Regions from separate parts of the Roseicyclus marinus genome, predicted to be linked through region 1. Evidence: riboswitches for the same ligand, from Rfam matches in the RefSeq annotation. Region 1 holds a riboswitch; the other holds the start of a gene.
The links. Region 1 has a riboswitch for thiamine pyrophosphate ahead of thiB (thiamine ABC transporter substrate binding subunit). Riboswitches for the same ligand answer to the same signal wherever they lie in the genome.
Positions count from the first base shown of each region.

Region 2: it holds a riboswitch for thiamine pyrophosphate, as region 1 does, so the genes downstream of both, thiM (hydroxyethylthiazole kinase) here and thiB (thiamine ABC transporter substrate binding subunit) in region 1, are expected to answer to the same signal.

Region 1 covers NZ_AP027266.1:146,487-158,278, forward strand. The annotation lists gene AABA51_RS00705 (adenine deaminase) at 1-526, shown strand, start outside; gene AABA51_RS00710 (AMP nucleosidase) at 554-2,038, shown strand; gene AABA51_RS00715 (HU family DNA-binding protein) at 2,172-2,462, shown strand; gene AABA51_RS00720 (DMT family transporter) at 2,622-3,494, shown strand; gene AABA51_RS00725 (cytochrome c biogenesis CcdA family protein) at 3,562-4,275, shown strand; gene AABA51_RS00730 (thioredoxin family protein) at 4,299-4,700, shown strand; gene AABA51_RS00735 (hypothetical protein) at 4,724-5,437, opposite strand; gene aroC (chorismate synthase) at 5,601-6,701, opposite strand; TPP riboswitch at 6,795-6,904, shown strand; gene thiB (thiamine ABC transporter substrate binding subunit) at 6,951-7,937, shown strand; gene AABA51_RS00750 (thiamine/thiamine pyrophosphate ABC transporter permease ThiP) at 7,913-9,481, shown strand; gene AABA51_RS00755 (ATP-binding cassette domain-containing protein) at 9,465-10,154, shown strand; gene AABA51_RS00760 (cytochrome c1) at 10,387-11,202, opposite strand; gene AABA51_RS00765 (cytochrome b) at 11,220-11,792, opposite strand, start outside.
Region 2 covers NZ_AP027266.1:2,624,877-2,636,668, reverse strand. The annotation lists gene AABA51_RS12640 (3-oxoacyl-ACP reductase) at 1-480, opposite strand, end outside; gene thiD (bifunctional hydroxymethylpyrimidine kinase/phosphomethylpyrimidine kinase) at 477-1,283, opposite strand; gene thiE (thiamine phosphate synthase) at 1,280-1,888, opposite strand; gene thiM (hydroxyethylthiazole kinase) at 1,888-2,676, opposite strand; TPP riboswitch at 2,748-2,843, opposite strand; gene AABA51_RS12620 (DMT family transporter) at 2,937-3,881, shown strand; gene AABA51_RS12615 (acetamidase/formamidase family protein) at 3,918-5,234, opposite strand; gene rpmB (50S ribosomal protein L28) at 5,386-5,676, opposite strand; gene AABA51_RS12605 (DUF2161 domain-containing phosphodiesterase) at 5,877-6,542, shown strand; gene AABA51_RS12600 (secondary thiamine-phosphate synthase enzyme YjbQ) at 6,524-6,943, shown strand; gene nrdR (transcriptional regulator NrdR) at 7,102-7,572, shown strand; gene ribD (bifunctional diaminohydroxyphosphoribosylaminopyrimidine deaminase/5-amino-6-(5-phosphoribosylamino)uracil reductase RibD) at 7,576-8,673, shown strand; gene AABA51_RS12585 (capsular polysaccharide biosynthesis protein) at 8,711-10,732, opposite strand; gene AABA51_RS12580 (polysaccharide biosynthesis/export family protein) at 10,740-11,792, opposite strand, start outside.

The sequences.
Region 1 (11,792 bases):
CGAGGCGCTGGAGGCCGATCTGCCCGTGGCGGGCGGCATCGTCGAGGGCGCGGGCGGTGTCGCCCAGATCGCGCTGGTGGAACGGCATCGCGGCACGGGGCAGGTGGTGAACGGCTTCGTGTCGGGGTTCGGCTATGGGCCGGGAATGGCCATGGCCTCCACCGTGGCGCATGACAGCCACCACATGATCGTCGTGGGCACCGACCGCGCGATGATGGCGCAGGCGGCCAACCGGCTGGCCGAGGTGGGGGGCGGCGTGACCGTCTGGAAGGACGGGACGGAGCGCGCGCTGGTGGAATTGCCCATCGCAGGCCTGATGTCGGACAGCCCCGCGGCCGAGGTGGCGGCCAAGGCGCAAGCCATGGTCGCGGCCATGGCGGAGTGCGGCTGCACGCTCAACAATGCCTATATGCAGCATTCGCTGCTGGCGCTGGTCGTGATCCCGGCCTTGCGGATTTCCGACCTGGGCCTTGTGGATGTGACGCGGTTCCAGTTGACCGACCTGATCGTCGCGCCGAGCCCGTGAGAAAAGATCAAGTCCGAGGGGATGTCCATGTCTGAGCCGTCGCTCAAGATTTCAACGCCCGACCAAGGGCAGAAGGCCAAGGTCTTTACCGATGCGGGCGAGGCCGTCGCCCATCTTCAGGCGCTCTATACCGAGGCCACGGGGTTCCTGCGCGCCCGCTTTACCGAGACGCTGCGCGACGGTGCGCCCGGCGATACGCGCTACCGCGCCTACTACCCCGAAATCCGCATCACGACGGCCACCTATGCCGTCACAGACAGCCGGTTGAGTTTCGGCCATGTGGCGGAACCCGGCACTTATGCCACCACCGTCACGCGGCCCGACCTGTTCGGCAATTACCTGCGCCAGCAGATCGGTCTCTTGATCAAGAACCACGGTGTGCCGGTCGAGATCGGCCCGTCGCTGACGCCCATTCCGGTGCATTTCGCCGTTGCCGGCGACAGCGCCGTCACCGTGCCGCAGGAAGGCGCGGGCGATTTCACGCTGCGCGATGTCTTTGACGTGCCGGACCTGTCCACCACGCATGACGATATCGTCAATGGCCTGGGATTTACCTACGAGGATGGGGCGCATCCGCTGGCACCCTTCACCGCGCAGAGGGTGGATTATTCGCTGGCGCGGCTGGCGCATTACACCGCGACCGATCCGGTGCATTTCCAGAACCACGTCCTGTTCACCAACTACCAGTTCTATGTCGATGAATTCGAGGCCTATGCCCGCGCCATGCTGGCCGATCCCGACAGCGGCTATACCGGGTTCGTCGCGACCGGAAATGTCGAGATCACGGAGGCTGACACCCCCATCGCGCAGCCCCCCAAGATGCCGCAGATGCCGACCTATCACCTGAAGCGGGCGGACGGGAACGGGATCACGCTGGTCAACATCGGGGTGGGGCCGTCGAATGCCAAGACGGCGACCGATCATATCGCGGTTTTGCGCCCGCATGCCTGGGTGATGGTGGGCCATTGCGCGGGCTTGCGAAATTCGCAGCGTCTGGGCGATTTCGTCCTGGCCCATGCCTATCTGCGCGAGGACAAGGTTCTGGACGACGACCTGCCCGTCTGGGTGCCGGTGCCCGCGCTGGCCGAAATCCAGGTCGCGCTGGAAAACGCCGTCGCGCATGTGACCGAGCTGGAAGGGTTCGAGCTGAAGCGGATCATGCGCACGGGGACGGTGGCGAGCCTTGATAACCGCAACTGGGAATTGCGCGACCAGACCGGGCCGGTGCAGCGCCTGTCGCAGTCCCGCGCCATCGCGCTCGACATGGAAAGCGCCACGATCGCGGCCAACGGGTTCCGGTTCCGGGTGCCTTACGGGACGCTTTTGTGCGTGTCGGACAAGCCGCTGCATGGCGAATTGAAGCTGCCCGGCATGGCCTCGGACTTCTACAAGACCCAGGTTGCGCGTCATCTTTTGATAGGAATTCGCGCGATGGAGACCCTGCGCGACATGCCGCTGGAGCGTTTGCACAGCCGCAAGCTGCGGTCCTTCGAGGAAACAGCCTTCCTTTGAGGGCAAAAAATGCCGTCTAGGCCATGTTTTTGGGCTTTTTCGTCATGCGAAGCGTTGTGTGGGCCCACAATATTCGGTTAGTTTGTGCGCAACGGGCCCAAGGGCTCGGGCAGTCGTCAGGAGAACAAGACCAATGGCAAACAAACCCATGACCAAAACCCAGCTCGTTGCGGCCATCGCCGAAGAGATGGGCGGAGACAAGAAGACCGCGGGTGCAGCGCTGGACGCCGTCACCGCAATCGTGACCCGTGAAGTCGCCGCCGGCGGCGCCGTCACCCTGCCGGGCATCGGCAAGGTCTATTGCCGCGAGCGCCCCGAGCGCATGGTGCGCAACCCCGCCACCGGCGAGACGATCAAGAAAGAGGCCGACAAGCAGGTGAAGGTCACCGTCGCCAAGGCCCTCAAGGACAGCGTCAACGGCTGACCCGACAGAACCCCTCGGGTTCAACAAGGCCGCGCCCGGATCGGGCCGCGGCCTTTTCATTTCTGCATGGCGGGTTTGCAGGGGCCGGACAGGCCGCAAATCCGCTTGCCCCCGCCGCGCGTTGCGCGTTTGCTGCGCGCAGGGACGGGAAGGCGGTTCATGGACATTCGCGCGCTGCTTGGGGGGCTGTTGTTTGCCCTGATCTGGTCGTCGGCCTTTGCCTCGGCCCGGATCATCGTGGAGGCGGCCCCGCCCCTCACCGCGCTGGCGCTGCGGTTCCTGATCTCGGGCGGGATCGGCATCGGCATCGCGCTGGCCATGGGCCAATCCATGCGCCTGTCGGCGGCGCAGTGGCGCGCCGTGGTCATTTTCGGCATCTGCCAGAACGCGCTGTATCTGGGGCTCAACTTCGTCGCCATGCAATGGATCGAGGCGTCGCTGGCCGCCATCATCGCCTCGACCATGCCGCTGTTAGTGGCGGCGGCGTCCTGGGGTCTGTTCCGCGACCGGTTGCCTGCGCTGGGTCTGGCCGGGCTGGCGGCGGGGTTTTTCGGCGTCGGGCTGATCATGGTGCAACGCCTGTCGGGCGGCGCGGATGCGCTGGGCATCGTGCTGTGCCTGATCGGGGCGGTGGCCCTGACGGTGGCGACGCTGGCGGTGCGGGTCGCCGCACAGGGCGGCGGCAACCTGTTGATGATCGTGGGCTTGCAGATGCTGGTCGGATCGGCCGTGCTGGCCCCGATTGCGGCGCTGACCGAGACGATCGTGGTGGATTGGTCGGTGCCCCTGGTCGTGGCCTTTGCCTATACCACGCTGATGCCGGGATTGCTGGCAACGCTGATCTGGTTCTGGCTTGTGGGCCGGATCGGGGCGACGCGGGCCGCGACCTTTCACTTCCTCAACCCGGTCTTCGGGGTGGCCATCGCCGCCGTGCTTTTGGGCGAGGGCCTGTCCTGGGTCGATGCGCTGGGCGTGGCCATCGTGGCGGCGGGCATCCTGGCGGTGCAGCTGTCACGCGCCAAACCGGCCTGAGCGGCTTTCACGCAGCGATCACGCGCATGTTGGGTGACAGGGCGCGCCGGGCGGCGCATCAGGACGCATGGAATTCGTTCTCGCATATGGTGCGGGCCTGCTGACGCTGATCAATCCTTGCGTCCTGCCGGTCTTGCCGATCGTGCTGGCCGGTGCCTTGCAGGCCAGCCGGTTCGGTCCGCTGGCGCTGGCTGCCGGAATGGGGCTTGCCTTTGTCACGCTGGGGTTCGGGGTGATCGCGGCGGGCCATCTGGTGGGCCTGACCGAAGAGATGGTGGCCCGCGCGGGTGCGGTGCTGATGGTGGGGTTCGGATTGGTGCTGTTGCTGCCGCAGGCGCAGGCACGGTTCGCGCTGGCCACGGCGGGCATGGCCGCGCGCGCCGATCAGGGCATGCAGGACATTCCGCGCGAGGGCTGGAGGGGGCAATTCCTGGGCGGGCTGCTTTTGGGCGCTGTCTGGAGCCCCTGTGTCGGCCCGACGCTGGGCGGCGCGATCTCGCTTGCCTCGCAGGGCGAGGATCTGTTGCGCGCCTTCGGCATCATGCTGGGCTTTGCGCTGGGCATCGGGACGGTGGTTATCGCGCTGGGCCATGGGGCGCGCGGGCTGATGCGGCGGCACATGGAAAGCTTGCGCCGCTTCGCCCTGGCCTCGCGCCCGGTGATGGGGGCGGTTTTCGTTTTCGTCGGCGTGGCGATCTTGCTGCGCTGGCATCACATGGCCGAGATCTGGCTTCTGGACCGATTGCCGGTCTGGCTGGTGGATCTGTCGGTCGCGCTTTGACTTGGTTCAGGGAGATGTCGGGGATGCACAAGAGAAGCTTTCTGATCGGGGCGGGCGCGCTGGCCCTGACGCCCCTTGCGCGCGGGGCGGCGGCGATGGTCGACTATACGCCCGGTCTGGTCGATGAACGGTTGGCGGCGGGCGAGACGCTGCTGGTGGATTTCTGGGCCAGCTGGTGTTCGACCTGCCGCGCGCAGACCCGCGTGATCGAGGAATTGCGCGCCACGAACCCCGCCTATGATGCGGCGATGGGCTTTGTCCGGGTGGATTGGGATCAGCATGGCGACGGGGAGTTGTCGCGGCGTCTGAACATCCCGCGCCGGTCCACGCTGGTGTTGCTGCGCGGCGATATGGAACTGGGCCGGATCGTCGCCGGCACGCGGGAGGCGGAGATCCGGGCGCTGCTGGATCTGGGGCTGGCCTAGGGCGGGCCTTCGGCCACGACGATCTAGGGCGGGTAGGGCGGGCCGTCAGCCACGACGACAAGATTGTCGACCGCCCAAGACGGCGCAGGATCAGCGCCGCCCGTGTCGGTGCCGAGTGGCGCAAGGGTCAGGGTGATCGCCTCTTGGGGGGTCACGACCGATATATCGAGGTGCAGACGCTGGACGGACAGGTCCGGTGGACCCGACAGCATGCGGGGGCCGGTGATGCGGCTGCGCAGCGCGATGCGGTCGTCACCGCGCATCGTTTCGGGGGGCGGCGGGGCCTGATCGGCGGCGCCAAAGGGTTGACGCAGCACGTCTTCGCCATCGATCGACACGGCAAGCCCCCGCGCGGACCAATCGCCCATGACGACAAGGTCGAAGGACAGGAGGGCGCGCGCGCTGCCTTCGGGCAGGGTGATGACGCGGGTCAGGGGTTGATCGGGCGGATCAGCCAGCCAGACCGACCCAAGGGCCGCATGATCGGCGTTGGGCCGCCCGCCGGCCCATGCGCCGGGATCGACCGGGCCGTCCGGCTCGAAGGTGACCAGCGTTTCGGTCTCGGACAATGCGCGCAACCCGCCGAGCTGCAGGCCGAATTGGGTGCCACCGTCAGGCGCGCCCGAGCGGATCACGCTGGCCATGAACAAGGCAAGTGCCATGATCACGACAAGGATCAGGGCCCAATCGACCCGCCGATAGCCGTGGCCAAGGTAGCGATGCAGCGCAGCAGCCATATGCAGACATTCCGTGACTTGCCCCAAACATGTCCGGGGTCAGGTGGAATTGTGGCAATTCCGGGGCAAGGATCGGGTGCTTTCGGTGCAGGGGTTCCAGCCCGGAAACCACACCCGCCCATCGGTCGGTATTGTTTCGGGATGGGCCGATCCTGCCGCGTCTTCAGCCGATACGGCCACCCCTGTCGCCGACCTGACCGCGATGGAGCAGCAGGTGGTCAAGCAGGATGCAGGCCATCATCGCCTCGCCCACCGGCACGGCGCGGATGCCGACGCAAGGGTCGTGGCGGCCCTTGGTCACGATCTCGACCGGTTCGCCCGATTTGGTGATCGTCTTGCGCGGGGTCAGGATCGACGAGGTCGGCTTGACCGCGAAGCGCACCACCACGTCCTGCCCGGTCGAGATGCCGCCAAGGATGCCGCCCGCATGGTTCGAGGCATAGACCGGCCCGTTGGCTCCCATGGAGATTTCATCGGCATTCTGGCTGCCGGTCAGCGCGGCCGCCGCCATGCCATCGCCGATTTCCACGCCCTTGACCGCGTTGATGGACATCATCGCGGCGGCCAGATCGGTGTCGAGTTTGCCATAGATCGGTGCGCCAAGGCCCGCAGGCACGCCGCGCGCCACGACCTCGATCACGGCGCCGACGCTGTCGCCCGATTTGCGCAAGGCATCGAGGTATTCGGCCCATTCGGCGGCCGCCGTCGCATCGGGCACCCAGAAGGGATTGCGCTCGATCTCGGCTGCGTCAAAGCGGGTGCGGTCGATGCCGTGCGGGCCCATCTGGACCATGTAGCCCGTGATCGAAAGCCCCGGAACCAGATCGGCCAGCGCCGCGCGCGCCACGCCGCCTGCGGCCACCCGCGCCGCCGTTTCGCGCGCGCTGGACCGCCCGCCGCCGCGCGGATCGCGGATGCCGTATTTCTGCCAATAGGTGATATCGGCGTGGCCGGGGCGGAATTTCTCGGCGATGTCGCCGTAATCCTTGGACCGCTGGTCGGTGTTGCGGATCATCAGCTGGATCGGCGTGCCGGTCGATTGCCCCTCGTAGACGCCGGAGAGGATTTCCACCTCGTCGGGTTCGCGGCGCTGGGTCGTGTACTTGTTCTGCCCCGGTTTGCGCCGGTCGAGCCAATGCTGGATCGCCGCCGCGTCGATGGCAACGCCCGGCGGGCAGCCGTCGACCGTGGCCCCAAGCGCGGGTCCATGGCTTTCGCCCCATGTGGTGACGCGGAAGAGGTGGCCGAAACTGTTGAAGCTCATCGCGCGGGCATCCCTTTTGCTCAGACCACGGCCTAGCGTCCCAAGCGCCAAATGCCAAGGCGCTTGCACGCGGGCGGGCGCGGCGCTAGCTGTTGGCCCACCTCGGGGTGGTCGTGATGCGACCTGAGATGCGCGGGCTGATGCGCGAACCCGTTGAACCTGAACCGGTTAGGACCGGCGGAGGGAAGGTTTGCGGGTCACGAACGAACCCCACACTTCACTTCGCCCGTCGCAATGGAGGAGTGAGACATGAAACACACCATCATCGCTGCGGGGTTGAGCGTTTTCGCAGGGGCCGCTTTCGCGCAGGCCCCGGTGCTGACGGTCTATACCTATGACAGCTTCGTATCCGAATGGGGGCCGGGACCGGCCATCGAGGAAGCCTTCGAGGCGACATGCGGCTGCGACCTGCAATTCGTCGGCGCGGGCGATGGCGCGGCGCTTTTGGCGCGGGTCAGGCTGGAAGGCGAAAGGTCCGAGGCCGATGTGGTCCTTGGCCTCGACACCAACCTGACGGCGGCGGCGCGCGACACGGGGCTGTTCGCGCCCCATGGCCTCACGCCCGAGGGGCTGACCCTGCCCGTCGCGTGGGACGACGCCGAATTCCTGCCCTTCGACTGGGGCTATTTCGCCTTTGTCCATCGTGCGGGGCTGGAGGATGTGCCGAATTCCTTTGCCGCGCTGGCGGCCTCCGACATCTCCATCGTTATCCAGGACCCAAGGTCCTCGACCCCCGGTCTGGGCCTGTTGATGTGGGTAGCGGCCGCGCATGGCGAGGGTGCGGCCGCGATCTGGGAAGGATTGGCCGACAATATCGTCACCGTGACCCCCGGCTGGTCCGAGGCCTATGGCCTGTTCCTCGAGGGCGAGGCCGACATGGTGCTGAGCTACACGACATCTCCCGCCTATCACCTGATCGCCGAGGAGGACGCAGGCTTTGCCGCAGCCGGTTTCGACGAAGGGCATTACATGCAGGTCGAGGTGGCGGGGATGCTGGCGGGCACCGATCAGCCCGAACTGGCGCGGGATTTCCTGCGCTTCATGCTGGACGAGGGGTTCCAGTCGGTCATCCCGACGACGAACTGGATGTATCCCGCCGCCCTGCCCGCCGAGGCGCTGCCCGAAGGCTTCGAGACGCTCTTGACGCCTGCGCGGCCCATCCTTCTGTCGCCCGAAGAGGCGGCGGCGGTCCGTGACGAGGCATTGGCCACATGGCAAGCCGCGCTCAGCCGCTGAGCGGGCTGCACAAGACGGGCGCGGTTTTCGCCGCGCTCGTCACGTTGGCCGTTCTGGGGCCCTTGGCCGCCGTGATGGCGCGGGCCGATTGGCCGCTGGCGCTGGGTCCTGCGGATCTTGCGGCGATCCGGTTCACGCTGGTGCAGGCGGCGCTGTCGGCCCTGTTGAGCGTCGTGCTGGCGATCCCCGTAGCGCGCGCGCTGGCGCGGCGGGATTTCGCGGGGCGGCGGATGCTGGTGACGCTGATGGGCGCGCCGTTCCTGTTGCCGGTGATCGTGGCGGTCCTGGGCCTTTTGGCGGTCTTTGGCCGGGCGGGCTGGATCAACGCGGCGCTCATGGGCATCGGGCTGGGGCGGATCGATGTCTACGGGTTGCAGGGCGTTGTGCTGGCCCATGTCTTTCTCAACCTGCCGCTGGCGGTGCGGCTGATCTTGCAGGGCTGGCAGGATATCCCGTCGGAACGGGTGCGGCTGGCGATTGCGCTGGGATTTTCCGGGGCCGACATGCACCGCCATTTCGAGCGGCCCTTGCTGCGCGCGGTTCTGCCCGGTGCGGGTCTGCTGATCTTTCTCATCTGCACGACGAGTTTCGCGGTGGCGTTGATCCTGGGCGGGGGGCCGAGGGCCACGACCGTGGAACTGGCGATCTACCAGGCGTTCCGGTTCGATTTCGATCTTGGGCGCGCGGCGGCGCTGGGGTTGGTGCAGGTGGCGATCTGTCTTGGGGCGGGGGCGCTGGCCTTTGGCGCGATCCGGGGGCGGGAGCTGGGCACGGGGCTGGACCGCCCGCCGCTGGCATGGCCGGGGGATGGGCAGGGCGCGCGCGCGCGGGATGCGCTGGCGATCACGCTGGCCGCCCTGTTCCTGCTATTGCCCCTGCTTGCCGTGGCGCTGAAGGGTCTGCCGGCGCTTGCGGGTATGCCCCTGTCGGTCTGGCAGGCGGCGCTGCGGTCCGTGGTTCTGGCGCTGGCCTCCGCCGGTTTGGCGGTGGCGCTGGCCTTGCCCATCGCGCTTTTCGTGGCGCGGCTCCGCCGGCCCGGGATGGTCGAGGGGCTGGCATTCCTGACCATCGCGGTGTCATCGCTGGTGATCGGGACGGGGATGTTCGTGCTGATCCGTCCATGGGGCGACCCGGTGGCGCTGGCGCTGCCCGTGACGGGGCTGGTGAATGCGCTGGTGGCGCTGCCCTTCCTGTTGCGCGCGCTTGTGCCCGCCGCGCTGGCGGCGGAGGGTGGGCAGGGGCGTCTGGCCGAAGCCCTGGGAATGAGCGGGATGGCCCGGTTGCGCCATGCCATCCTGCCACGCCTTGCTCGCCCGCTTGGGTTTGGTGCGGGGCTGGCGGCGGCATTTTCCATGGGCGATCTGGGCGTGATCACCTTGTTCTCGAGCCCCGGACAGGGGACCCTGCCGCTCGAGATGTATCGGTTGATGGGGGCCTATCGCACCGATGACGCCCAGGGTGCGGCGGTGCTGCTCATGGCGCTGACATTGGCGCTGTTTTGGCTGTTCGACCGGGGAGGACGGCTTGATGCTATCGCTCGATGATCTGCGGCTGACGCAAGATGGTTTTACGCTGGCCCTGTCGGGCGATGTCGCGGCGGGGGAACGTGTGGCGCTTCTGGGCGCATCGGGGAGCGGGAAAAGCACGCTCCTGTCCCTGATCGCGGGGTTCGATTGGCCCGACCGGGGCCGTATCCTGTGGGACGGGCAGGAGATCACCCGCGCCCCGGTCGCCGGGCGGCCGGTGTCGATCCTGTTTCAGGATGGGAACCTGTTTCCGCATCTGACGGTCGTGGACAATGTCGCGCTGGGGCTTAGGCCCGATCTGCGCCTGTCGGAGGCGGACAGGGCGCGGGTGGAGGATGCCTTGGCGCGGGTCGGGCTGGCGGGCCTTGGTGGGCGCAAACCTGCGGCCCTGTCGGGGGGGCAACAGGCGCGGGTGGCCCTGGCGCGGATGCTGCTGAGGGATCGGCCGCTGGCGCTGCTCGACGAACCTTTTGCCGCGCTCGATCCCGGGTTGAAGACCGAGATGCTGGCGCTGGTGCGAGAGCTGTGCGTGGACCGGGGCCTGACGCTGATCATGGCCTGCCACGACCTGCGCGATGCGGAACGGTTGTGCGACCGGCTCTGGCTCTTGGAGGATGGGGCGAAGGTGTTGGATTTAGCCATGGCGGATTTGGGGAAGGAGCCGCCAGAGGCCTTGCGCGCCTGGATGTGAGGGGCGTGGTGAGGGGTTTGTTCGGCGCCGGTGACGTGGCGGGTGTTGCGGTGCGCCTGAAGGCGCATCCTACCGATGGGCCGCAAGGTGCGCCTGAAGGCGCACCCTACCCACTGGGACGGATTGTGCGCTGTAGGGTGCGCCTTTAGGCGCACCATGACCGGTGGGGCGACCCGCCAAACGAAAAACGCGCCCCGGGGGGCGCGTTTTCCTGTTTGGCTAGCCACGAGGATCACTCGGCGGGCTGTGCGCCCTTGGCGCGAGCCTTGACCGGAGCCCAGAGGCGCTTGTTCGTCAGGTAGAGCAGGACCGACAGCACGCCCAGAAGCAGCACGGCGGTAAAGCCCATCTGCTTGCGCGCCATCAGCTTGGGTTCCGCCGCCCAGGTCAGGAAGGCCGCCACGTCGAGCGCCATCTGTTCCTCGGTCGCTTCGGTCCCGTCACCGTATTCCACGGCACCTTCCCAAAGCGGCGGGGCCATCGAGATGTAGCCGCCGGGGAAGGTTTCGTTGCCGTAGAGAACCGAGCCGAATTCCTCGCGCTCGGACCCGGTGTAATGGGTCAGGAGCGAGGCGACATATTCGGGACCGCCCATGCCGCGGAACAGCGGGTTCAGGCCAAGCCCGTAGGGGCCGCTGAAACCCGCGCGCGCCTTGGTCATCAGGCTGAGGTCGGGGGCCCCGGCCGCATCATTGGCCGGGAAGTTGTCATTCGGGGTGGCGGCGCGCCAATCCTGCAGCTCGGGGTCGTAGACCTCGATGAAGTTCTGCTCGATGTAGGCGCGGACCTCTTCTTCGGTGAAGCCGGGGCCGCCCTCGTCCGAGAGGGTGCGGATCGGCACGTAGCGCAGGCCGTGGCAGGCCGCGCAGACCTGCGTGTAGACCTGCAGCCCGCGCTGGAGCTGGATTTGGTCGAAGGTGCCGAAGGGGCCTTCGAAGGAGAAGGCGTAATCTTCGACATGGCCCGCCGCACCGGCTGCCAGCGCCGCCCCCGAAGAGAGGGCGAGCGTGGCGGCGGTGGCCGAGCTGAGGGCAAGTTTCCTGAGCATACTCAGTGTCCTTTCTTTCACTCGGCCGGCGTCGGCGCGGTGGCGGTCACGCCGCCATGGCCGTCGTGGTCTTTGCCGTAGTGGGCTTTGAAGTCTTCCTCGATCGTGGCCGGTGGGGTCGTCGGCTTTTCGATCACGCCCAGAAGCGGCAGGATCACGAGGAAATAGGCGAACCAATAGGCCGAGCCGATCAGCGCGATATAGGGGTAGATCCCTTCGGCCGGCATCGCCCCCGCCCACATCAGGACGAAGAAGTTGACGACAAAGAGCCAGAACCACCACTTGAACATCGGCCGGTAGCGGCCCGAACGCACCGAAGAGGTGTCGAGCCACGGCACCAGCGCCATCACGATGATCGCGCCGAACATCGCCACCACGCCGAAGAACTTGGCGTCGACGATGCCCGCGGTCAGGAAGTCGACCAGCATCACCAGCCAGACTTCGCCGTCGAAGGCGCGCAGGATCGCGTAGAACGGCAGGAAGTACCATTCGGGCACGATATGCGCGGGCGTCACCAGCGGGTTGGCCTCGATGTAGTTGTCGGGGTGGCCGAGGTAGTTGGGCATGAAGCCCACGATCGCGAAGAAGGC
Region 2 (11,792 bases), 1.1 Mb from region 1:
GTAATCGTGGTAGGGCACGACCGGGTTCTGGAACAGGTTGGTGCCGATGGTGATGACCCGGCCAAAGCCTTGCTGGGCGAAATGCGGTCTGAGGGCCTGGATGCAGGTGAGCGCGCCGCCCAGGGCGGTTTCGGCCTGCGCCGCGATCTCGGCCCAGGTGAGCTGGTCCAGATGGCTGCGCGCCTCCCCGTTGAAGGAGAAATCGGCCAGCGCGTTATGGACGAGCACATCAGGCGTGCCGAAGCGCGCGGTGATTTCCGCGACCATGGCTGTGACGGCGCCCGCATCGGTCACATCGGCCTGAAAGGCCGCCGCGCGGGGCCCGAGGGTTTCGGCCAGCGCCTCCGCCTCGGTCCGGCTGTTGCGGTAGTTGATCGCCACCCGCGCGCCGTGATGGGCAAAGGCCGTGGCGATGGCGGCCCCAAGGCCCCGGCCCGCGCCGGTGACAAGGACGGTGAGATCGGAAAGCGGTCGGGTCATGATTGGGGGTCCTCGAAGAAAGAGTGGAAATGGTGGGTGGGGCCGTGCCCCTTGCCGACACTCAGCGCATCGGCGCGGGCGATGGCGCGGGCGACATAGGTCTTGGCCCCAAGCGCCGCCTCGGGCAGGGGCAGGCCGCGCCCCAGGAGCGTCGCCAGCGCAGAAGACAGCGTGCAGCCCGTGCCATGGGTCTTGCGCGTGGCATGGCGGGGACCGGGCAGCCAGGTCAGGCCCTCAGCCGTCGCGAGCAGATCGGGGCATGCGCCGCCCGGCAGATGCCCGCCCTTGAGCAGCACCGCCTTTGGCCCCAGCGCCAGCAGGGCTGTCGCCTGATCCTCCATCGCGGGGGCGCTGTCCGCCTCGGGGCGGTCGAGCAGGTCGGCGGCTTCGGGCAAGTTGGGCGTGAGGATCGTGGCCCGCGCCAGCCCCGCGCGCAGCGCCGCCACGGCATCGGCCTGCAACAGGCGGTCGCCGCTTTTGGCCACCATCACCGGGTCGAGCACGATGGGGGCAGACAGCCCGTCAAGCGCCCCCAGAACCGTGTCGACCATGGCGGCCGTGCCCAGCATGCCGATCTTGACCGCGTCGATGCGGATATCGTCGCGCAGGCTGGCGATCTGGGCCGCGACGAAAGCGGGGTCGATCATCCGGACCCCGCTGACGCCTTGGGTGTTTTGCGCGGTGAGCGCCGTGATCGCGGCCATCGCATAGCCGCCATTGGCCGAGATCGCCTTGATATCGGCCTGTATCCCGGCCCCGCCCGATGGGTCGGAGCCTGCGATGGACAGGATATTGGGGATCATGCCGCCCTCCATTCCGCGACGAGGGCCGCCGTGGCCGCCTCCGGATCGGGGGCGCGGGTGATGGCGCTGACCACGGCCATGCCGATGGCCCCGGCCCCCTTGACCGCGCTCGCATCGCCATGGGCCAGCCCGCCGATGGCATAGGTGGGCAGGCCCGTCGCCGCGACGATGGCGGCAAGACCCGCAAAGCCGATGGGGGCTGCATGGTCGGGTTTGGTCGCTGTGGCGCGGACAGGCCCCGCGCCGATGTAATCGACGCCCCGGGGCACGCGCCCCGCCTGCGCGATGGTTTCGACCGAGAGGCCAAGGATCATGCCCTTGGGCAGGCGGCGGCGGATCGCCGTCGCATCCCCGTCGCCCTGGCCCACATGCAGGCCATGCGCGCCGGTGGCGATGGCGACCTCGACCCGGTCATTGACGATGAGCCGCGCGCCAAGGCTTGCCACCTGCGGCAAAAGCCGCGTGACCAGCGCCGCGAGATCGGCATCGGGGGCGCTCTTGTCGCGGATCTGGATCAGGCTTGCGCCGCCCCGGGCTGCGGCCAGCACCTGGTCGGCGACGGGCAGGGGCGCATGCGGATCGGTGATGGCATAGACCGGGCCCATCATGCGCGGCTGACCCTTGCGCCGGTCGTGAGCGTCTCGGGGGTGAGGGCGGCGAGCGCGTCCAGAAACGCGGTCTGGAAACTGCCCGGCCCCTTGGCGCTCTGGGCGGCCCTTTCGCCCGCAAGCCCGTAAAGGGCGAGCGCCGCGACGGTCGCTTGCAGGGCGGGCTGGCCCGGCAGAAAGGCCGCGATCACGCCGTTCAGCGAACAGCCCAAGGCCGTGACACGCGGCATCAGGGCATCGCCATTGGCGACCCGGTAGGCCGCGCTGCCATCGGTGACGTAATCGACGGCACCCGAGACGGCCACGACCGCGCCGGTGCGCTGGGCCAGATCGCGGGCGGCGTCCTCGGCCGCCTCGACGGGATCGGCGGCATCCGCGCCGCGCCCCTTGGCCCCCGCCCCCGCAAGGGCGAGGATTTCGGAGGCATTGCCCCGGATCACTGTCGGCTTTTCCTTGAGCAGATCGGCGCAAACCTCCTGCCGGAAGCGCGTCGCGCCGACACCCACGGGGTCGAGCACCCAGGGGCGGCCATTGGCCCGCATCACGCCCGCCGCCGTCACCATCGCCTCGGCCCATGCCGGATCGAGCGTGCCGATATTGACCGAGAGCGTCTGCGCGAGCCCCGCGAAATCCGCCACTTCCTCGCGCGCATGGACCATGGCGGGGGAGGCGCCCACCGCCAGAAGCACATTGGCCATGATGTTCATGGCGACGTAATTGGTGATGCAATGCACCAGCGGGGGCGATTGCCGCATCCCCGCGAGATAGAGTCCTGTGGTGTCCATTCTCGGTCATCCTCCCGCCAGTGTGGGAGGGCCGGAGCGGGTGCGCGAGGGGCCATGACCGGACCCCAGGGGATGCACCCGCAGCGGACTCCCTACGCCAGCATGATCTGGTTCAGGTTCAAAGGGTGCTTCTCAGCCCGGTCGCCCGGACGCCCCTGTCGCGGGACGCAAGATGCCAGCCCGCGCGGCACCGTCAAGGGAGGGAGCGACCGACGAAGGAGGGATGGACGCGGGGCGGGGGAGGTTCTACCGATCCGGCCATGACCCATGCCCCCGACACGCCCGCCCCAGATCGCATCCTTGCCGGTGTGGCCCTCATGCTGGGCTTTTGCGTGACCGCGCCGCTTCTGGACGTGGCGGCGAAACTGGCCTCGGACAGCGTCCCGGTGGGCCAGGTCACGGCGGCGCGGTTTGTCGTGCAATGCGCGCTGATGGCCCCGCTTGTGCCCCTGATGGGCCTGTCGTTCCGGGTGGCGCGTGCGCAATGGTCGGCGCTGGCCCTGCGCGCCGTGTTCCTGATGGTGGCGACCTTTTGCTTCATCGCGGCGATTGCGGTGATGCCGCTTGCCGATGCGCTGGCCATCGCCTTCGTCTCGCCCTTCATCGTGCTTTTGGTGGGCAAGTTCTACCTGGGCGAGGATGTGGGTCCGCGCCGGGTGGGGGCGGCGCTCGTGGGGTTTCTGGGCGTGCTCTTCGTCATCCAGCCAAGTTTCGCGGCCTTTGGCGCGGTGGCGCTGTTGCCGCTGGGGACGGCGGTCTTTTTCGCCTTCTACATCCTCGTCACGCGGGGGCTGTCGCGGCGGGTCCATCCCGTGGCGCTGCAATTCCACACCGGGCTGATCGCAAGCCTGATCTGCCTGCCGATCCTGTGGCTTGCCGATGGCACGGGGTCGGCCATGCTCGACCCGGTCCGGCCGCAGGGAATGGCCTGGGCCTGGCTCATCGGGGTGGGGTTCTTTGCGGCGCTCAGCCACATGATGATGACCTATGCGCTGTCGCTGGCGCCTTCGGCCACGCTGGCGCCGCTGCAATATTTCGAACTGCCGGTGGCGACGCTGTTGGGCTACCTGATCTTTGCCGATTTTCCCAATGCGCTGGCGCTGGCGGGCATCGCGATCATCATCGCGGCGGGGCTTTACATGATCCACCGCGAAAGGGTGACGGCGCGCAGGTTGGTCACCGAACGCGCCGCCCCCCCGATCTGAGGCGGCGGACCGGACAGGCCCGCAGCCCTTGGGGCGTCAGAGCCCGTATTGTTCCCGCGCGAAATCGCCAAGGCCCACGGCATCAAGCTTTGCCAGCGGCGCAAGGAAGGTCACCTGGATCACGCCCGGCGCGCGCCCGATCTCGATCGCGCCATTGACGGTGGCGCGGTTGCGCACCTCGGCCACGCTCATCCCCAGAAGGGTCGCGGCCCGCGCAAGGCCGTTGTCGATGGCCGCGTTGAGATTGGCGGCCGTGCCGATCACGGAAACCGGGGCCAGCGCCTCGATCTCGGTCACGCCCCATTTCGCGGCAAGGCGGCGGCCCTTGGCCATCTCGGCCTCGGTGAAGGGGCGGGCAAGGGGCGGCAGATCCTCGACCAGCGGGAACAGGACGGGGCCGTCGATGGGGTAATCCTTCACCACCTCGACCTGCAGCGTCACGCTGCCCGCCACATCCATCGTGTGACCGGCGATTTCCCCGTCACCCTGGCCTGCATGCATGTCGCCCATGTAGACGCCCGCGCCCGGCACCTTGACCGGGCAGACGATGATCGCGCCCGCGCGCACCGCGTCGATATCCATGTGGCCGTCGGTCTTGTGCTCGGCCAGCTGCTCGGCGGTGATCGCGTAATCATGCGGCGCCCCCACGAGGAAAGCCCCGAAATCCCCCGCATTGTGGCTGTCGGGCATGGCCATGGAGGGGCAGGTCCCCAGCTGCCCCATGAAGGGCCGCATCCGCACAAGCGTGCCCGGCATGTCGGAGGGGGCGAAGGTCAGGATGGAATGCTGGCGGCTCTGGTCGGGCAGGGCCGCGTAATGGTCGGCATCGCGCGCGATGGTTTCGGCGGCGGCTTGCGGCAGGGTCAGGCCCACGGCGCGGGTCTCGTCGAAGGTGACGGTGTAGCCGTGCACGATCTCGAAGGGTTTGACCGCATTCCCGCAGGCATCGCATTTGACCGCATCCTGACCGATTCCCTCCACATGGGTTTCGGGCCAGGTCGTGTCGCAGACCGGACAGCGCGCGGCGACATAGGGGTCGCCAAGGCAAAATCCCTCGGGCGAGCTGTCATGCCCCGAGGCGGTGGCCACCGAGGTCACGGTGATGTCGCGGATGCGGATCGCGACTGCATCGCCCACTTCGGCCCCTTGCACGAAAACGGGCCGCGTCACCTCGTGACCGCCGCGCAGGCGGGGCGTGATCATCGGGCCCCAGCAGCCCGGCGCGGTATTGGCGATGATCGTTCCGCCGTTTTCCACCGGCCCCAGCATGGGTTCGTTGGGGTCCAGAACGCTGTTGGTAAACTCGGAAACCACGACGCTGCGACGCGACGGGGATTTGCTTCCATCCGGCATGTTGCCCTCCCTCGGTTGTGTTCACGAGCCGAGCATAGACCGCGCGCGGGGCGCGGCAATCCTGCTACTGGGCCGGAGGGGGACACAAAACGGAAAACGCCCCGGCGGGCGATGCCGCGGGGCGCCTCGACACATGGGTCGGTCGGAAGGATCAGGCCTGTGCGGCCTGTGCCTTTTCGATCTCTTTCTTGATCTTGAGCGCCTTGTCGGACAGCTCGGCATCCTTGGCTTTCGCCATGAACGCGTCGAGGCCGCCACGATGGTCGACCGTGCGCAGCGCCGCGTTCGAGATGCGCAGCTTGAAGCTGCGGTTCAGGATGTCCGAACCCAGCGTGACATCGGTCAGGTTGGGCAGGAAACGGCGGCGGGTCTTGTTGTTGGCATGGCTGACATTGTTGCCAGTCATCGGGCCTTTGCCGGTCAATTCGCAGACGCGCGACATGGGGTGATCCTCGACAGCTCAGAAACGGAAAGGGCGTGTGGCATGGCCCACGCCCGCAAATCTGGGCGGGGGATACGGGGGCGACCTGCCGGAGTCAAGCCGGGAATCGGCATGGGCCGATAACCCCCCGCTTGTCGCGGCCCGCGTCGGGGGGCAGGATGGGCGGACCCGGCACCAGACCGGACCGGAGGGGGCAAGTCTTGCACGAAACCGCGCTCTACCCGCCCGTCAAGGCGTTTCTCGAAGCCGCGGGCTACGAGGTCAAGGCCGAGATCGGGCCCGCCGATGTCGTGGCGCTGCGCGCGGGCGAGGATCCGGTGATCGTCGAGCTGAAAACCGCCTTTTCGCTGGCGCTGTTCCACCAGGGCGTCGCGCGGTTGTCCGTCAGCGACCGGGTCTATCTGGCGGTGCCGCGCGGCACGGGGCGGCGCTGGCTCAAGGCGCTGGGCGAGAATACGCGGCTTGCCCGGCGGCTGGGTCTGGGGCTGATGGTGGTGCGCCTGTCCGATGGGCAGGTCGAGATCGCCTGCGACCCCGGCCCCTATGCGCCGCGCAAATCCGCCCCGCGCCAGCGCGCCCTGATGCAGGAATTTGCAAAGCGGCAGGGCGACCCGAACATGGGCGGCACCAACGGCCAAAGGATGACCGCCTACAGGCAGGATGCCATCGCCTGCGCGCGGCACCTGTTGGGGGCGGGTCCGTCGCGCGGCGCGGCGGTCAAGGCCGCGACCGGTGTGGCGCGCGCCACGACGCTGATGCGCGACAATCACTACGGCTGGTTCGAGAAACAGGGCACGGGCATCTATGCCTTGTCCGAGACGGGCCGCGCCGCGCTGGAGGAGGCGGGATGCAGACCGAATTCGTGATCGACACCCATGGCCCCGGCATGGTCGAGTTCACCGCCGATGTGGCGCGCTGGCTGGCGCGGTCGGGCGACGGGCTTGTGACGCTGATGATCCGCCACACCTCGGCCAGCCTGCTGATCCAGGAAAACGCCGATCCCGAGGTGCAGGAGGATCTGATCGACTGGCTGGGCCGCCAGGTGCCGCCCGCCGATCACCCCGCGATGTCCTGGTTGCGCCACGTGGCCGAGGGGCCCGACGACATGCCCGCCCATATCAAGGCCGCACTTCTGCCCGTCAGCCTGCAGATCCCGGTTGCGGGCGGGCGGATGCGGCTGGGCACATGGCAGGGGATTTATCTTGTGGAACATCGGCTTGCGCCCCATCGCCGCCGGGTGGCCGCGCTGTTCCAACCCATGGGGTGAGGCATGCAAGCCCCACATCCTGTGGGCGTGAATTGCCATCTACCCAATACTTGACGGCTCGCCTATAGTGCCTGTGGATAACAGGGGCACCAGACCCCATGGATGAGGCAGGGGCAGGCCATGGCGGGCCGCCCGAGGGACGAGAGAGGGGGAGGCCGATGCGCTGCCCGTTTTGTGGAAATGTCGATACGCAGGTCAAGGACAGCCGTCCGGCCGAGGATCATGTCGCCATCCGGCGGCGCCGCTTCTGCCCGGCCTGTGGCGGGCGCTTCACCACCTATGAGCGCGTGCAGCTGCGCGACCTGGTGGTGGTCAAATCCAATGGCCGCCGCGAGGATTTCGACCGCGACAAGCTGGAACGCTCGGTGCGCATCGCGCTGCAGAAACGCCCGATCGAACCCGAACGGATCGACCAGATGGTCTCGGGCATCGTGCGCCGTCTCGAAAGCATGGGCGAAACCGACATCTCCTCGAAACAGATCGGCGAGATCGTGATGGAGCGGCTCGCCGCCATCGACACGGTCGCCTATGTCCGCTTTGCCAGCGTCTACAAGAATTTCCAGGCGACGGACGATTTCGAGGATTTCCTGGCCGAGCTGGCACCGCCTCAACCCAAGTCCGAAAGCTGATCCATGGCGTCCACCGCGGACGCCCGCTTCATGCGGCTGGCGCTGAACCTCGGCGCGCGGGGTCTGGGCCGGGTCTGGCCCAACCCTGCGGTCGGCTGCGTGATCGTGGCGGGCGGGCGCGTTCTGGGCCGGGGCTGGACGCAACCGGGCGGGCGGCCCCATGCCGAAACCGTGGCGCTGGCCCAGGCCGGGGCGGCGGCGCGCGGGGCCACGGCCTATGTCAGTCTTGAACCCTGCAACCATCACGGCCTGACACCGCCCTGTTCGCATGCGCTGGTCGCGGCGGGCATCGCGCGGGTCGTCGTGGCCATGGGCGATCCCGATCCCCGCGTGGCGGGCCGTGGGCTCGAGACGCTGCGCCAGGCGGGGCTCGAGGTCGTCACCGGCATCTGCGCCGACGAGGCGGCAGAGCTCCATCGCGGCTTTCTGACCCGCATCGGGCAGGGGCGGCCCATGCTCACCCTGAAACTGGCCAGTTCCGCCGATGGCCGCATCGCCACCGCGACCGGCGAAAGCCAATGGATCACGGGGGCCGAGGCGCGGCGGCAGGTCCATGCCATGCGCGCGCGCCATGATGCGGTGCTGGTGGGCGCGGGCACGGCGCGCGCCGATGATCCCAGCCTGACGGTGCGGGGGCTTGGCATGTCCCATCAACCCGTGCGCGTGGTCCTGTCGCGCAGGCTCGATCTGCCCCTCGACAGCGCGCTCATGCGCAGCGCGGGGCAGGTGCCGGTCTGGCTCTGCCATGGCCCCGATGCGCCCGAGGCGGCGCGCAACGCCTGGGACAGCGCAGGCGCGCGCCGGATCGAGGTTTCCGCCGGTCCGGGCGGGCAGCTCGACCTTGGGCAGGTGATGGCGGGCCTGGGGGCTGCGGGCCTCACGCGGGTCTTCTGCGAAGGGGGCGGGATGCTGGCCGCGGGGCTACTGTCCGCCGACCTGGTGGATGAGCTGGTGGTGATGCAGGCGGGCATGGTTCTGGGGGCCGAGGGCACGCCGGCCGTGGGCGCGATGGGCATCGCCGCCTTGGCCGAGGCCCCGAGGTTCCGCCTGCGCGAGACGCGCGACATCGGCGGCGATGTTCTGGCGATCTGGTCGCGCTGACGCGCGCGCACCGGGAAAACCCGGGTTTTCCGGCCTTTCACCGCCGCCAGAGCCAGCTTTGCCCCGCAAGCCACCCCTGGATGAGCGCCAGCGCGCGCAGGTCTGCCCCGGCCCGCATCCCCGTGCCGCTCGCCAGCCGATCCACCGCGACCTCCACAGGGCAGGGCAGGCCCGTGACCGGATCGTGGTAGCGCGGATAGGCGATCAGGCAGGCATGGGCGAGCGCCGCAAGGCTGGGCCGCGCCCGCCGATGCGCGGGCACCGGACCCAGATCGCGCGTCAGCCCCCAACCGGCGTAGAACGGCGCGCCCAGAACCGTCACCGGCACACCCCTCAGCAGCGCCTCGAACCCGAGGCCCGAGGTCATGGTGACGACCCGGTCCACCTGTGGCAGCAAGGCGGCGCTGTCCACCTTGGACACCACCGCATCGGCAAGCCCCTGTGGCTCGACCGCGCCCGCGCGCAGCCCGGCGACCACATCGGGATGCGGTTTGTAGACAATCCACCCCTCGGGATGCAGGTCGCGCGCCGCAGCCAGCAGCGCCGCATTGCTCCGCACCTCCCCCGCGCCCAGAAGGATCGAGGCGTCATCCTCCACCTGCCCGGGCACGAGGATCACCTCCCGCCCCTCGGGCAGGGACAGGTCGGGCGCCTCCCCGCCAAGGTTGTATTTCGTGAGCCCCAGCGCCACCAACCGCGCCACCAGCTTTTCGGCGCGGACCAGCCGCTTGGGGTCAAGCCCTGCGGCCTCGGCGATCAGCCGGTCCAGACGGCTTTCGCGGCTCGGGTCATAGTAGATGCCCAGGTCGTCCAGAACGAGCGACAGGGGCGGCACCAATTCCGCCCCCAGACCGCGCGAGCGCAGGAACCCGTCCTCCACCCTGTGTAGCGACCGCTTCGCACCCTCGCAGGCCCGGCGCAGCCCCCCCGTCTCGCGCCCCGCCCAGACCATGACCGGGCGGCCATCTGCGGCGGCCTTGACCGGGTCATCTTCGAACCGCAAAGGCCCGAAAGTTTGCACCAAGTGCCGCCGTTTCCAGGCCCGCATCCCCACGGCCACATGGCCCGCCCGATCCTGCCGCCAGGCGCGCGCCTGCGCCTCGAGCGTGCCGATCACATCCTCCAGCTCGCAGAGCCGGTCGCGGTAGGGGTCATACCAGACAGGATGCAGGATCAGGGTCGCCGCCGCCATCTGCGCGCGCGTCAACAGACGCTGGCGGCGCGCGGGCGTCAGGCGGCGATCCTCGGTCAGACCCCATCCGGCATAGAAGGGCAGGCCGAAAACCACCGGCTTGTGGCCCGCGAAAATCGCCTCGAACCCCAGAAGCGAGGTGACGCAATAGACCGCGCGCGCGCCCTCGAAGAGCCGACGAGGCGCGATGGGCCGATCCTCCAGCGTGACGCCGGGGGGCAGGGTCGCGGCGTCGAAATGGCCGGGCCTGTGACCGGCCTGCGTCTCGGGATGGGTCTTGATCACGATGGGCGCGCCGGGGTGATCCTCCTGCGCATGGGCCAGCATCTCCGCGAAACTATGGGCGTTGGCCCCGCCCAGCCGGATCGCGGCATCGCCTCGCGTCTGGTCGATCAAGAGCACGTAACCGGGCGGCGGCGGCTCCAGCGTCGGATCGACGGCGGCGTATTTGGTCAGATGCGCCTCTGCGATCCGGGCCAGCGCATCCCGCGCCCGGTCCAGAAGGGCCGTGTCATCCAGCGGATGCGTCGCCAGAAGCGTTTCCAGGTCCGAGGGCCGGCTTGCGTCGAAATACACGCCGCTCCGGTCGATCACCAGGCCCAGCGGCGGATCGCCCGCCCGCCCGGGATGCAGCGAGCGCAGAAAGGCATCCTCTACCCGCACCACATGAGCGCCGGTGGCCGCCGCCACCCTTTCGCCGCGCGCGGCATAGGGCGAATGGCCCCAGACCAGAACGTCATCCTGCGGTCCGGGCCTGCCCAGCTTCAGCGCGTATCCCGACAATGTCAGGATACGGCGCAGGCGGGCATTGGTCAGGAAGCCCGCGGTATAGGGATAGCCGCGCCGCGCCTGGCCCGCATTGGCCATGGCCGCATCAATTGCCTGCGGCCGAACCGACCGTCTGCGCCGCGCCAAGCGTGCCGGTCAGCGCGCTGATCGCATTGTTCCACTGCGTGATCGGGGCGGCGGTGACATAGACCGTATCGGCATCGCGGATAACGAAATCGCGCGCCTCGAACATGCCGGTGGGCGCGGTCAGGTCCAGCACATAGACCATGCGCTGCGCCCCGATCAGATCGTCGCGCCCCAGGACGGCGCGCGCGATTTCCTGCGGTTCGTTGCGCAGCACGAAAACGCCCGTGGGGTCGGCCAGAAGCGGGTTCAGACCCCCGACCGAGGCGATGGCCTCGATCGCCGAGATCACCTGGCTTTCGAAAGGCACGATGGTCTGCGCCCCCGTGGCCCCCAGCGCGGTAAAGGACCGCCCGTCCTCTTCGACAAGGATGCGGTCGCCGCCGCGCAGCGCGATATCGACCGACGGGTCACGGAACAGGTCCTGGAACCAGATCGTGCCGCGATGATGGCCGCGCACCACGGTGACCTGTGCGATCTCGGGCGGGACGGTGACGCCACCTGCCGCCGCCAGCATCGACGACAGCGTCCTTGTGGGCCGCTCGATCGGATAGACACCCTGCCCGCCGACGACACCCGTCACCGTCACGGTCGATCCGTCGCCCGCCACGCGGCGCACGATGATCTGCGGATCGGGCGTCTGTTCGTCGAGGTTGCGGGTGATGACGCCCCTCAGCGCCTCGGGCGTGTTGCCCGCCGCCCGGATGCGCCCCGCATAAGGGATGAAGATGAAGCCCGCGCTGTCGACCTGCACTTCCTCGATCTGGGCGGCCGATGCGCCCTGACCGGCCAGAAGCCCGTCGGTCACGTTTTCATAGATGGTAAAGGAAATGCGGTCGCCGGGCCGGATGATGTCGCTGTCCGACAGGCCCGCATTCACCAGTTCCGGCGGAAAGCCGAGCGCGGGCACGACCGCCGTTGCCGCCGTCACGCGCTGGTTCACCTCGACCACGAATGCATCGCCCTCGCGCTGAACGGAACCCGCGAAGATCTCGTTGCGCGTCGGGCCAGACCG